DNA from 2 places in the Xanthomonas hydrangeae genome. Region 2 is predicted to be linked to the other one. Evidence: predicted binding sites of a transcription regulator. Region 2 holds the regulator's gene; the other holds the start of a gene.
What was found. Region 2 encodes FliA, which starts transcription of late flagellar genes. Its sites were predicted from a motif close to TAAAGTTTNNCNNNCNNNGGCCGATAA; they were not measured.
Positions count from the first base shown of each region.

Region 1 (7,163 bases), 2.2 Mb from region 2:
CCATGTCGCGCCCGGGTGCGCTCCTACGCGGAGGTGTGGCCTGTATGCAGTGCTATCGGTGCCCGCGTTCCTCGCGTGCACGCACGCGGCGGTCGAAGAACAACGCGCTAAGCACGATACCCAGACCCAGGAAGACGCCGAGCAGGAACAGCACCATCGCAATCGCCGGATATCCCCACAGTTTCAGCCCGGTTTCGATGCGCATCATCTGCGCCGAGGCCATGATCAGCGCCGCCGTCACGATGCCGGCCGCCACCCGGTTGGCGATCTTCTGCAGGCTTTCCATCAAATGCGATTCTTCCAGCCCGGTGACGCGCATCTGCAGGCGGTTTTCTGCGGCCAGCGAGAGAATCTCGGACATGCGCCTCGGCCCTTCGCGCACCAGATGCTGAAGCTCCATCGCCTCGCTGGCCAGGTTGGCGGCGGACAGGGATTTTTTCAGGCGCGCACGCATCACGTGCTGCAGATGGCGCTCGACGATGCGGCGCGTATCCAGGTTGGGCGACAACGCGCGGCACACGCCTTCCAGATTCAATAGCGTCTTGCCGAGCAGGCTCAACTCCGGCGGCGTGCGCAGGCCGTTGGCGGTGGCGATGCGCACCAGATCCAGCACCACGCGGCCTTCGGAGGTGGTGTCGTGGGCGGCGTAGCGCGCGATCATCTGCCCGGTCTCGCGCTGGTAGCGGTCTTCGTCGTAATCCTCCAGCCGCGTGCTGAGCGCGATGGTCTCTTCGGCGACTTCTTCGCCACGTCCATCGACGGCGGCGAACAGCAGCTTGAGCAGGCGCTCGCGCAGGCGCGGCGGTACATGCGCGACCATGCCCAGGTCGAAGATCGCCAGGCGCCCGTCCTGCAGCACGCGCAGGTTGCCCGGATGCGGGTCGGCATGGATCTCGCCATGCACGAACATCTGGTCCAGATAGCCCTTGACCAGCTCTGCGGCCAGGTTGTCCATCGGCTGTTCGGTGCGCCGCAGGCCGGAGATCTTGTCCACGCGCACGCCTTCGGCCAGCTGCATGGTGAGCACCTTGCGGCTGCTCAGGTCCCAGATCGGTTGCGGGATCCACAGCATCGGAAACGGCTTGAGGTGCTTGCCGAAGCGCACCAGCGTTTCGGCTTCGTCCTCGTAATTGAGTTCGGCGCGCAGGGTCTTGCCGAATTCGCCCAGCCAGTCGGCAAAGCGCACGCGCCGGCCGATACCGGTCAGCCGGTCGGCGGCGGTGGCAAAGCTCTTGAGCACGTCCAGGTCCGAGCGCACCTGTGCGGCCACTTCGGGCTTTTGCACCTTGATCGCCACCGGGGTGCCGTCGCGCAAGGCGGCGCGGTGCACCTGCGCCAGCGAGGCGCAGCCCAGCGGCACCGGATCGAAAAACGAGAACGCCTTGTTGACCGACACGCCAAGTTCCTCTTCGATGATCTGGCGGATGCGCTCCACCGGCACCGAATTGGTGTTTTCCTGCATGCGCTCCAGTGCGGTGGCGAATTCCGGCGGCACGATATCCGGGCGCGTGGACAGCATCTGGCCGAGTTTGACGAAGGTGGGGCCCAATGCCTCCAGGTCGGAGACGAATTGGTCCGGGGTGCCTTCGGCAGGCACTTCGTACTCGTTGATCGCCGCCGGATCCAGGTTCATGCCGGCGAACACGCCCGAGCCGCGATAGCGCAGCAACAGGCGCAGGATCTGGGTACGCCGGCTCATGCCGCCCACCACGGCGTTATCGGCCGGAATCGCGGCCTGGGCCGGCGTGCGGGAAGGATCGTTCGGACTCAAGGCCATCTCCGGCACTCGTGCAATCGCTGAGTGTGGCCAGCCCTGGGTGGTGACGTGGTGAATCCGACGCAAGCCATCACCCCATGCGGGCGCTGGATCGGCGAGAATCCAGCGCCACCCACGAAGGACCCCCGCATGGCCGGTGCCAGCCTGTTCACCCTGCTCGACGACATCGCCACCCTGCTGGACGACGTTTCCATCCTGACCAAGGTCGCGGCCAAGAAGACCGCCGGCGTGCTCGGCGACGATCTGGCGCTCAACGCGCAGCAGGTGACCGGCGTGACCGCCGACCGCGAATTGCCGGTGGTGTGGGCGGTGGCCAAGGGCTCGCTGGTCAACAAGGTGATCCTGGTGCCGGCAGCCCTGGCGATCAGCGCGCTGGAGGCCTGGCTGCGCGGGCGCGGCTACAACATTCCGCTGGTGATGCCGTTGATGATGATCGGCGGCGCCTACCTGTGTTTCGAAGGCGTGGAGAAGCTGGCGCACAAATTCCTGCACAGCGAAAACGAAGAAGCGCAGCGGCATGCCGAACGCACCCGCGCGCTGGCCGACCAGAGCGTGGACGTGGTGGCGCTGGAGAAGGACAAGGTCAAGGGTGCGATCCGCACCGACTTCATCCTGTCGGCCGAGATCATCGTGCTGTCGCTGGGCGTGGTGGCGGGCGTGTCGTTCGGGCAGCAGGTGGCGGTGCTGGTGGCGATCGCCCTGGCGATGACCATCGGCGTGTACGGCCTGGTGGCGGCCATCGTGAAGCTGGACGACCTGGGTCTGTACCTGACCAAGAAGGGCGCAGCGTTGGCTGCGCTGGGCCGCGGCATTCTGGTGGCCGCACCCTGGCTGATGAAATTTCTCTCGGTGGCCGGCACGCTGGCGATGTTCCTGGTCGGCGGCGGCATCCTGGTGCACAACATCCCGGCGCTGCACCATGTTGTGCAGGACCTGACCAAGTCGGCCGGCGGTTTTGGCTGGCTGGTCGATGCGTTGGGCAACATGCTGGTCGGCGTGATCGCTGGCGCGATCGTGCTGGGCGCGGTGATGCTGTTCCAGAAGCTGCGCGGGAAGAAGCCAGCGCATTGACGCCGCGTCACGGCCGCCGGGTTGGGAGGGAGCTCGGCACCGGTGTGGCGTCGTTGGCTGGCGTCGGTCGAGCGCAAGGGCGATGACGTTGGCTGCCAACGATCCTCCAGTGACTGCCGGCCGTTTGCGAGTGCCCATCTGCACGATGGCGCCGCCGTTTCGGGCATTGCATCACGGCGGCTGCGTACCTGACGAAGCGAGGTTCGTGATTCCGATGTTGCGCGCGTGTTGCGGCGGTCGCCATTGCTAGGGTGTGCTTCGTGGGTGGTATCGGAATGTGCTGCACGATGGCAGCCGTGCGTAGAGACCGGGCCACACTGCAGCAGCGCGATGCAGGAGGGGTGCGTGAAGAAGACGGCTGAAGAACAAGACAGCACGCGTGCGGCGCGGCCTGCCGTGCAGCAGCCGGATCAAGCGCGCCAGGCAATGTCTGCAGCGGATCGGGATGCGGTACCGGTTGGCGGCTCCCCCGTGATCGGTCGGCGGCGCTTTCTCGGTTTGGGCTCTGCAGCAATGACTGCGGCCATCATGGGCGTTCCAGCCAGCGCAGCCACGCCATCGAGCGCTCAGATGCGCGCGACCTGGATCACCAGCGTGTTCAATCTCGACTGGCCAAGCGCCGCGTCCGCACGGATCGTCGACCCTGTCGAACGCATCGCGGTACAGCAGCGGGAATTGCTGGCAATCGTCGATCAGGCCCAGGCGCTGCATCTGAATACCCTGGTCTTTCAGGTCAAGCCCTGTGCCGATGCGCTGTACCGCTCGCGCATCCTGCCATGGTCGCCGGTCATGACCGGCGTTCTAGGCAAGGACCCGGGTTTCGACCCGCTGGCATTCCTGCTGCGGCATGCGCATGCGCGGGGCATCCAGGTGCATGCCTGGCTCAATCCCTATCGTGTTTCGACCGGCCTGGACCAGGCCACGCTCGATGCGTTTGCCACTGCGTCGACCGATTCGCCGCAGAGCGTGTATCTGCGCCACCCCGACTGGGTGGGCGTGGCGGCCAATCGGCTGGTGCTCGATCCAGGCATTCCGGCCGTGCGTCGCTGGATCTGTGGTGTGGTCGCCGAACTGGTGGCCTTCTACCACGTGGATGGGGTGCAATTCGATGACTACTTCTACACCGAATCGGCGCAGTCTCCCCTCGACGACGCACAGACCTATGCCGCCCATGGGGCCGGATTTGCCGACAAAGGGTACTGGCGCCGCGACAACACCTATCGATTGATGCGAGCGGTGGCCAGGACCATTCGAGCGATCAGGCCAGGGGTGGCATTTGGGGTCAGCCCGGCCGGGGTGTGGCGCAATCGCCAGGATGATCCGTTGGGCTCGGACACACAGGCCGGTGCGCCCGCATTCGATACCAGTTACGCCGACACCCGCCGTTGGGTTCGCGAAGAACTCGTGGACTACATCGTGCCGCAGATCTACTGGCCGCTGGCGCGCCAGGCAGTGCGCTACGACACCATCGCACGCTGGTGGGCGGACACCGTGCGCGGTCGGCGCGTGCAACTCTATATCGGCATGGCGTTGTACAAGGTCGGCACTGCCAACGCGCTGGAGCCGGATTGGACAGTGGACGGCGGTGTGCCCGAGATCGCCCGCCAGCTGGACGTGAATGCATCGCTGCCTGAGGTTGGCGGCTGCATGTTGTTTCGCCACGGATTTCTCGCTGCGGCCCAGACGCAGCAGGTGGTGGACTATCTCAGGCTGCGTTGGCAGAGCCCTTGAAGCAACTGGCAAGACGCCTGCCCAGCCAATGAGGCGACGGAGGGCGCTGACTCTGCTTGCCCCACACGCAGGCGTCGGGTCCGGCGCGGGGACGCACCTGTCGGTACGTGCCGCTAATCCGCGCTGATCACCCGGTTCTTGCCGGCCGACTTGGCGTCGTACATGGCGCGGTCGGCGCGGCGGATCACATCGTCCTGGGATTCGTCGAGATGGCGCAATGCCACGCCGCCGCTGAAGCTGATGAACACGCGCACGTCGTCGTGCAGCAACGAGCGTTGCGCCAGCGCGCGCTGCAGGCGGATCACCGCTGCGCTGGCTTCGAAGATGGTGGAGTCTGGCAACAGCAGCACGAATTCCTCGCCGCCGAAGCGGGCGATGGCGTCGGTGGTGCGCAGCACGGCTTTGGCCACATCGACGGTGTGGCGCAGCGCGGCGTCGCCGCCGGCATGGCCGTGGGTCTCGTTGAGGCGACGGAAGTCGTCCAGGTCCAGCATCGCCACGCATAGCGGCTGCCCGCTGCGCTGGGTGCGAGCGGCTTCGCGCTGGAACAGTTCTTCGAAACCGCGCCGGTTGAGCGCGCCGGTGAGCTGGTCTTCGCGCACCAGGCCGGCAACGTCCTTGAGTTCCTGTTCGAGCGAGGCGATGCGCTGTTCGGAATCTTCGACCTGGCGGCGGGCCGCCAGCAGTTCGTCGCGTGCGGCCAGTGCCTGCGCCTGCACCCCGGCGGTGTCCTGCAGCAGGTCCTGCAACAGGCGATTGAGGTCGGGAATGCCGCGTGCGTCGCCGATCGCCTGCGAATAACCGGCAACGCGATCATGGTATTCGCCGGTGCTGGTGGCCATGCCGTCGAGCCGGTCGACGAAGGACACCATCATTTCGCGCATGGCGGTCTTGGAGTCGGCGATGCCTTGCTTGAGCAGGCCTTGCTTGTAGATGACCTCGCGCAGGGTGCCGCGTGCCTGTTCGATCGAGCCGACGTCCAGCGGGCCGGAAATCAGTTGCCGCACCACCGAGATCTGGCCCTGCAGCCAGCTGCGGTCGTCGAGCAGTTCACCCACGTTCTCCAGCAACAGGTCGAACAGGCCGAGCAACAGGTTCTGTTGCTCGCTGGCATCCTCGGCGCGCAGGCCGATCTGGTGGCTCAGCTCGCGCAGCCGTTGTTCCAGCGTGATCAGCTCATGCCCCGGGCGCCAATGGCGCAGCGCCGAGGCCAGCGTCTGCGCCTCTTCGGCCAGCTCCGGGCTGCGTTGCAGCAGCGTGGCCAGCGCATTGCCCAAGGCATGACGCAGCAGATCGCGCAGTTGCTCGGCTTCGGTGCGGCCTTCGGCCAGCGAGTCGCCGGTATCGACGGTGCGGATGTACTTGTCGATCAACTGGCGCAGGCCGCGGCCATAGCCGGGCCAGTCGCCGGCCGCGTAGGCCGCGCTCAGCCGCACGCCCATGTCGCCGAGTTCGCCGTGCAGGCTGGCGATGCCTTCGGCAAACGACAGCAACAAGGCCTCCGGATGTGACGCATGCGAGAACAGGCGTATCAGCAAGGCAGTGGCGGCGGCAGGATCGTGCGCGCCGGATTTGGTCTTGGCCGGCACCAGTTGATGCGCCGCCAGGCCTTGCCCACCGCGCTCGCCGTTCAGCACTGCCGGCAAGGCCGCAGCCGGGTGCGCGCTGTCCGCCCCGCCCCAGGGCAACAGGCGGCGCAGCCCGCCACGCGGGCGGCTTGGAAGTTCAGGCTGGTCTGCCATGCGCCAGGGTCTCAAAGTCGTAGTGCTATCGCTCGTTATCGGCGCGCAGGCGGGTGGCTTAAGCGGGCCAGACAGGAGTCCGTATGACCAGCATGCGCGCATCGGACAGGCAGGGGGCGCACCAGGGCCGCGCGTGTGCGCATGAACAAGTCATACAAGTGACGGCGGGCGCCGCCGAAGGATCCCGCCTGCGCTGCATTGCAGTGTTGGTGCATCGATGGAGGCACGTCATCGCCCTGCAATATGCGGCTTATGCCTGCGTGCATGCGCAACCATGCGCAACGGAATGTCGGTTGTCGCAGAAAAGTCAGCACGTATTCACGCATTTTTTATTTGGTCGGGGTGTAGATTCATCACCAAGGACAACGTGGAGTACGCGCGTCATCCCCGCTCCTCATTCGCAGCAGGTCGCCTGGCCGTAGTGGCAGACGATGGTTTCCGCTTCGCTGTTTTTCCGTCTCCACCCACTTTACGACGGACGTTTAGATGGTTGCCATGATGCCGCTGCACGCTACTACCGCACGCTTAGAGCGAAGCACGATGATCCCTACTCTGAAGAAGAGCGGGCGACCGCGCGATGCACGCGGGCGTTTCATCCGGCACCACGAGCGCCTGCCGGTCTCGTTGGCCGACACGCGTGGTGCGCTGTTCGTGGTGTCGGAGATGGCGGACTTCATCAAGGCCGGCGGTCTGGGCGATGTGGCCGCGGCGCTGCCACGCGCGCTGCGCCACCGTTACGACGTGCGGGTGTTGATCCCCGGCTACCGCGCGGTGCTGGCGCGCGCCGGCAAGGTGGAGATCGTCGGCCGGGTGTTGGCGCATGCTGCGCTGCCGGCCTGCGA
Region 1 covers NZ_CP103836.1:1,444,395-1,451,557, reverse strand. The annotation lists gene NYR97_RS05850 (ABC1 kinase family protein) at 53-1,777, opposite strand; gene NYR97_RS05845 (DUF808 domain-containing protein) at 1,907-2,848, shown strand; gene NYR97_RS05840 (glycoside hydrolase family 10-like protein) at 3,275-4,579, shown strand; gene NYR97_RS05835 (GGDEF domain-containing protein) at 4,693-6,321, opposite strand; gene glgA (glycogen synthase GlgA) at 6,808-7,163, shown strand, end outside.
Region 1: the regulator FliA is predicted to act here: its motif matches at 6,357-6,383, upstream of NYR97_RS05835 (GGDEF domain-containing protein).

Region 2 (7,163 bases):
GGTTTCGAAGCAGCTAAAGCGATTCCCGCCGCTTAGCCGTATCACCAAACCGGCGAGAGATTTCTGTCTTGCGAGGTGGCGACACCATACAACGTCGCGTATGCGGACAGGAAGCATCCGTCAGAATAGGGTGATACCCTCTGCATGGCTCAAACGCTGATGTTGGAGTGAGGAGTAAAAATGGTCGCCTCGATTAAACGCCGCACTGTTTTGGCTGCGGCATTATCCATGGCCCTGCCGATGCGTAGCTTTGCCAAACCCGGAATTGAAGCTGATAGCGTGTCCTCGGCCCTTCGCCGTCGCGTAGCCGAGGAAAAGCAGGGCACCGGGGCCGTATTGGGGGTGGTACGCGCAGGCGAATTGAAGACCTTCCACTACGGAACGGTTGGCCTAGGTAAACTCCAACAGCCGAATGATCGGTCAGTATTTCAGATCGCCTCGCTAACCAAGATATTTACGGCACTATTACTTGCTGATTGCGTTCAGCGGGGTGAAGTGAATCTCGTCGATCCACTATCAATGTATATTGCAGTTCCTCCCGCCACCTTCGACGGGAATGAGATCACGCTTCTCGATTTAGCCACTCATACGAGTGGGCTACCACTTCGGCCATCCAGTCGCACCGGCCTCAGTCAAGATAACCCCTACGCCGGCTACACCGAGAGCGATCTTTGTGCTGATTTAGGTCGTGTCCATCTCACGCGCTTACCGGGGTCGAGTTTTGAATACTCGAATTTTGACTACGCGTTATTGGGTTACGCGTTGTCACAGCGCCTTGGCAAAACGTATGCTGACCTCTTGCGAGCTCGCATTCTTGAACCGCTTCGTATGGACGAGACTACGCTTACTCTATCAACGGCGATGCATCGCCGGGAAATTTGGGGTTACGATGCGGACTTCCACTCGGCTCAACCCTGGGAATTTGGTGCGCTTGCGCCGGCAGGCGGCCTTTTTTCGACGGTAAAGGACCTGTCGAAATTCATGGCACTTTGGACAAACAAAGAAAGCGGTCCCCTCTCGCGGGCGGCTTCAATGATGCTGACCGTAGATAGGCCCGGCGATAATACCGATACCAGAATGGGTATCGGCTGGCGGAAGGTCCACCCGGATGGCCAGAGCATAGCTTGGAGCAATGGAAATGGCGGCGGCGTTCGTAGCTTCATGGGCTTCAACGCCGACACGCGCGTCGCCGCAATCGCGTTTATCAACAAAACATCGGGTTTTGGATTTGACGATATCGCGCTTGGGATGCTTGCGCCAGCTGGCTCGCATGTTCCCCCGTTTTTCTAAAACCCGGGCTGGTTTAAGGTGCTTAGATATTAGCTGGATGGGAAATAACGGTTCCAGGTTCACTTCCACGGCAGCCTGACCGTCGCCAAACCATCTCCCGCATGCCTGCGCGCGTAGCGACATAGATCGAAAGCGATGCTGGTAGTGAAACAACAACGGCCGCAGTACGCGGCCGTTGTCGTTAGATCAGGCATCCAGGATCGTCTTGACGATTCTCGATTCTCGATTCTCGATTCTCGATTCCCGAAGCTCAATGATCGCTGGAGCGCAATCCATCCACATCCAGGATCAGCGCCATGCGGCCGTCGCCGATCAGGGTGGCGCCGGCATAGCCGGGCAGGCCGCGCAGGGCGCGGGGCAGGGGCTTGATCACCACTTCCTCGCGGCCGCGGACCTGGTCCACCACCAGGCCGAAGCGGGTTTCGCCGGCCTGCAGCAGCACCACGGTCAGTAGCGGCGGTTGTTCGGCGGGCACGCCCAGCCAGCGGCGCAGGTCGATCAGGGGCAGGGTATGCGAGCGGCGGTCGAGCACGGCGCGGCCGTCGAACCAGCCCAGCGAGGTCTGCGGGGCGTGCAGCACCTCGACCACGCGTGCCAGCGGCAAGGCATACACCGCTTCGCCGGCCTGCACCAATAGCGTAGGCAGGATCGCCAGGGTCAGCGGCACGCGGATCATGAAGCGGCTGCCGCGGCCCAGTTCGGACTGGATCTGGATCTGCCCGCTGAGTTCGCGGATGCGCGATTGCACCACGTCCATACCGACGCCACGGCCGGAGATGTCGGTGACCTCGGCCTTGGTCGAGAAGCCCGGCATGAAGATCAGATGCAGACACTCGTCGGTGCTCAGACGGGCAGCGGCTTCGGCGTCGATCAGGCCCTTGTTGCGCGCGATTTCGCGCAGCCGCTCGGGGTCGATGCCGGCGCCGTCGTCCTGGATCTCGATGCTGACGTAGTCGCCTTCCTGCTGCGCAGACAGCCGCACATGACCGCTGCGCGGTTTGCCGGTGGCTTCGCGCAGGGCAGGGGACTCGATGCCGTGGTCGATCGCGTTGCGCACCAGATGCACCAGCGGATCGGCCAGGGCTTCGACCAGATTACGGTCCAGTTCCGTCTCGGCGCCGATCAGTTCCAGCTCCACTTCCTTGGACAAGGTGCGCGCGACGTCGCGGGCCACCTTGGGGAAGCGCGAGAACACCTTGCTGACCGGCTGCATGCGGGTGCGCATGACTGCGGTCTGCAGGCGCGCGGTGGCGATATCCAGCACGCTGACCGCGCGATCGAGTTCTTCGTCGCGCAGGCGGGTGCGCAGGGTCTTCAAGCGATTGCGCGAGAGCACCAGTTCGCCGATCAGGTTGACGATGGCGTCCAGGCGCTTGGTATCAACGCGCACGGTCTGTTCGGCTTCGGCACCTTTTGCGGCTGCTTTGGGCGCGGCTTTGGCGCCGGGCGCCGGTGCGTGGCCGTCGTCGTGCGCGGCGTTAGCCACCGCAGCCAATGCGGCCTTGGGTGCGGCCTTGACCGCCGGCGGGCCGCTCTTGGCATCGAACTGCGCGATCAGCGAGGCCGGTGCGTGCGGCACGGTTTCGCCCGAGCCCATCGCATCGAGCATCGCCTGCAGATAATCCAGCGACTGCTGCGCGGCATCGAAGTGATGCGCCTGCAGCACCGCCTGGCCGGAGCGCGCCATGCCGAGGGTTTCTTCAGCGGCGTGGCACAGCTCGACCATGGGCTTGATCGCCAGAAAGCCGGCGCCGCCCTTGAGCGTGTGGAAACCGCGAAACACCGCGTTGAGCTGGTCGGCTTCGTCCGGTGCCTGTTCCAGCGCGACCAGCTGTTCGCCGAGGCGATCCAGGATTTCCTGGGCCTCGACGATGAAATCGGCAGCAATATCGTCTGGAACAGCACTCATGGTTACAACCCCAATCCGGACAGCAGGTCGTCGGCGTCGTCCTGCGACACCGCGTGACGGTCCAGGCCCTTGACTGCAGGACCGGCAAGACCGCCGTCGTCTTTCTTCGGCTCGGTGCTCTTGGGCGGCAGGCCGAGTGCGCCGAAGCCTTCGTGCACGCGCCGCACGATGCCGGCCACGCGACGGATGATCTGCCCGCTCAGGTCCTGGTAGCTCTGCGCCAGCGACAGTTCGGTCAGGTTGTGGCGCATCTTGTCCATCAGCGCGCCCTGGTCCTGATTCAGACCGCCGTCGCGCAGCTGGTTGGCCAGCTCACGGCATTCTTCGACCAGGTCCAGCGTGCGATGGCTGGCCTTTTCGGTCATTTCCACCACGTGGTCCAGGCGCGAACACGCATCGTCCAGCTCGCCGGCTTCTTCGGGCACGGTGGGCAGTTCGCCCAGCGCCTGACCGAGTTCGCGTGCGAGCCGGCTCAGGCCCTGCATCATCGGACGGGTGCGCAAGGCGGCGAGGTGGTCGACCTCGCGCTTCCAGGCGGCTTCGTCGCCGCTTTCCAGTGCATCGAGCGCGCCTTGCAGGCGGTCGATCAAGGCAGCGCGTTCGGCATTGGTTTCCACGGTGGCGTTCATCAGGCGGTCGCCGCCAGACGTTCGAACACCTTGCCCAGCTTTTCTTCCAGCGTCTGCGCGGTGAACGGCTTGATGATGTAGCCGTTCACGCCGCACTGGGCCGCTTCGATGATCTGCTCGCGCTTGGCTTCGGCGGTCACCATCATCACCGGCAGGTGCTTGAGCTTGGCGTCGGCGCGGATGTTGCGCAGCAGGTCGATACCGGTCATGCCGGGCATGTTCCAGTCGGTGACCACGAAATCGAACGGGCCGGCCCGCAACGCAGCCAATGCGCTGTTGCCGTCTTCGGCCTCTGCGGTATTGGTGAAGCCAAGATCGCCCAACAGATTCTTGACGATACGTCGCATCGTCGAGAAGTCGTCCACGATCAAAATCCGCATGTTCTTGTTCACATCAAGCTCCTAACACGAAAAAATACGCGAAAAAATTAGTCGTCAATTTCGACACCGGCATCGGCCAGTTCGAAGACCTTGAGGCGGCCGCGCAGACGCACCACGGCCTGGCCGTGGATCTGGCAGACGCGCGATTCGCTGACGCCGAGCACGGCGCCGATTTCCTTCAGGTTCAATTCCTGTTCGTAGTACAGCGACAGCACCAGCTGCTCGCGCTCGGGCAACTGGCCGATGGCCTTGCCCAGCTCGCGGCCGAACTCGCCACGCTCCATCATCTGCTGTGGGTTGGGCCCACCCTTGGCGGTGGTGTCCAGCTCGCCGTGATCTTCGATCCGCGACTCCAGGCTCAGCACCTGGCCGCGCGCGGCGTCTTCCATCAGACGCAGGTAATCGGGCAGCGGCATTTCCATCGCGGCGGCCACTTCGGTGGCGGCGGCGGCGCGGCCGGTGTTCTGTTCGATCTTGCGTACTGCAGCAGCAGCGTCGCGGGCACGGCGGTGTACCGAGCGCGGCACCCAGTCGCCACGGCGGATCTCGTCGATCATCGAGCCGCGGATACGGATCGAGGCATAGGTTTCGAACGAGGCGCCCTGGTCGGAGTCGTAACTGCGCGAGGCTTCGATCAGGCCGATCATGCCGGCCTGGATCAGGTCGTCCACTTCCACGCTCGCCGGCAGGCGCGCGGCCAGATGGTGGGCGATGCGGCGCACCAGGTCGGCGTGCTGGGTGACGATGTCGTTGGCGTTGTTGCGTTGCACTGCACGGTACTGCGCTGTGGCCGTCGTTGCGGTAGCGGTAGCGGTACTCATGCGGCGACTCCCCGTTGGATGATGCGTTCGACAAAGAACTCGACGTTGCCGCGCGGCACCGTGGGTGCCTGCCAGCGCGAGGTACGCCGCGCGATTTCTGCGATGGCCAGCGCCGACGGACTGGCGGGGTAGGCCTTGATGACGGGTTGCTGACGCTGTACCGACAAGCGCAACCAGTCGTCCTGCGGCACATGGCCGAGGTAGTTCAGCGACACGTCGCCGAGGAATTTCTCGCAGACCCGCGACAGCTTGTCGTACAGCAGGCGGCCTTCGTTGGGGTCGCGCACCATGTTGGCGATGATCTGCAGACGGTCCACGCCGCGTTCGCGCGAGAGCACCTTGATCAGCGCGTAGGCGTCGGTGATCGAGGCCGGCTCGTCGCAGACCACCACCACGGTGTCCTGGGCGGCCTGGCAAAAGGTCAGCACGCTGTCGGTGATGCCGGCGGCGGTGTCGATGACCATCACGTCCAGGTCGCGTTCCAGTTCGGAGAACACGTTGACCAGGCCGATGTGCTGGGCCGGGGCCAGTTCGGCCATGTGGCGGCGACCGGAGGCGGCAGGAACCACCAGCACGCCACCCGGGCCTTCGATGATCACTTCGTCCAGCGTGCAGCGGCCGGCGATCAGGTCAGCCAGGGTGTACTTGGGCGACAGGCCCAAGACCACATCCAGGTTGGCCAGGCCAAGGTCGGCGTCGAGCAGCAGGGTGCGCTTGCCCATCTCGGCGAGGGCCACGGCCAGGTTGGCGGAAATGTTGGTTTTCCCCACGCCGCCCTTGCCACCGGTCACGGCAATGGTGCGCACCGGGCCCAAGGGCTCGGGACGGGTCGCCGTCAGGGGGAAGGCGTTGGTCAGCTTGGCGTATTCACGCGACTGCATGGTTGTGCTCCGGAGTACAGGGCTTATCGGCAGCGCGCCGCAAATCTTCAAGGCGAAGAACGAGACTGGCGGCATTGGCGCGGTGCAGGTCGTCAGGGACCCGCTGTCCGTCAGTCACCCAGGTGATGGGCATTTGGTGGTCGACCACCACCGACAAGGCGCTGCCGAAGCGGCCGGTCTCGTCGAGTTTGGTCAGCACCACGCCTTGGGGTTTGGCGTGGGCGAAGCGGCGTACGACCTCGTCGAGGTCGGAAAAATGGGCGTTGGCCGGCAGCACCAGCAGCGAGGTGACCTGGTGCGCGGCGCGCAGCCAGTTCAGCTGCGCGGCCAGGGCGCGGTCGCGCTGGCCCATGCCGGCGGTGTCGATCAGCACCAGCTTGTAGTCGCGCAGGCGCTCGAGCAGTTCCAGCAGGCTCTCGGCGCTGTCGGCCTCGTGCACCGCGATGCCGAGCTGACGGCCGTAGCTGTGCAGCTGCTCGCGGCCACCGACGCGCTGGGTGTCGGTGGTGACCAGGGCCACGTCGCGCGGGGCGTGCTGGGCGGCGAAGCGCTGGGCGAGCTTGGCGATGGTGGTGGTCTTGCCGGCACCGGTCGGGCCGACCAGGGCGATCACGCCGCCGCGTTCCAGCGGGTCGATCGGAGCCACCGGCAGACGCTTGGACAGCAGGCCCAGCATCAGCCCGCGGCCGCGGTGCAATTCGGTATCGGCCGGGATCTGCAGGGCCACATCGCGGATCAGACCGGCGTCGAAGCCGTAGTCGTCCATCAGCTCCAGGGCCTGCGCACGCACCGGGGAGCCACGCAGGCGCTCGTCGGTGAGGCGGTTCATTTCGCGCTCGATCATCTGGCGCATCAGCGCCAGCTCACCGCGCAGCTGCTTGAGTTCTTCGTCGTTCTGCGGCACCGGGGCGGCGGCGACCGGCACCGCGGCCAGGGCGACCGGGGCGGCGACCAGCGGCGGCAATGCGGCCGGCGGCAGGATCTGCGGCAGCGCGTCGTCCATGTCGAAGCCGTCGTCGTCCTGCTCGTCGTCGTCCTGCCCGTAAGCGGCGTGGGTGGCGAGCGCGGCGGCCATGATCGGCGTGCGTGCCTGCACCGGGGCAGCGTGCACCTGAGCCTGTACCGGTGCGGTGGTCAGGAAGTCGGCGAACAGCTGTTCCGGCACTGCCGACAGCGCATGTTCCTGGCGCGGTGCGGCGGTAACCGCAACGGCGTGGGCCAATGCTTGAGCGGCGGCAGACGGGGCGGCGGCA
Region 2 covers NZ_CP103836.1:4,506,143-4,513,305, forward strand. The annotation lists gene NYR97_RS19005 (serine hydrolase domain-containing protein) at 181-1,290, shown strand; gene NYR97_RS19010 (chemotaxis protein CheA) at 1,541-3,199, opposite strand; gene NYR97_RS19015 (protein phosphatase CheZ) at 3,202-3,828, opposite strand; gene cheY (chemotaxis response regulator CheY) at 3,828-4,220, opposite strand; gene NYR97_RS19025 (RNA polymerase sigma factor FliA) at 4,256-5,029, opposite strand; gene NYR97_RS19030 (MinD/ParA family protein) at 5,026-5,910, opposite strand; gene flhF (flagellar biosynthesis GTPase FlhF) at 5,897-7,163, opposite strand, start outside.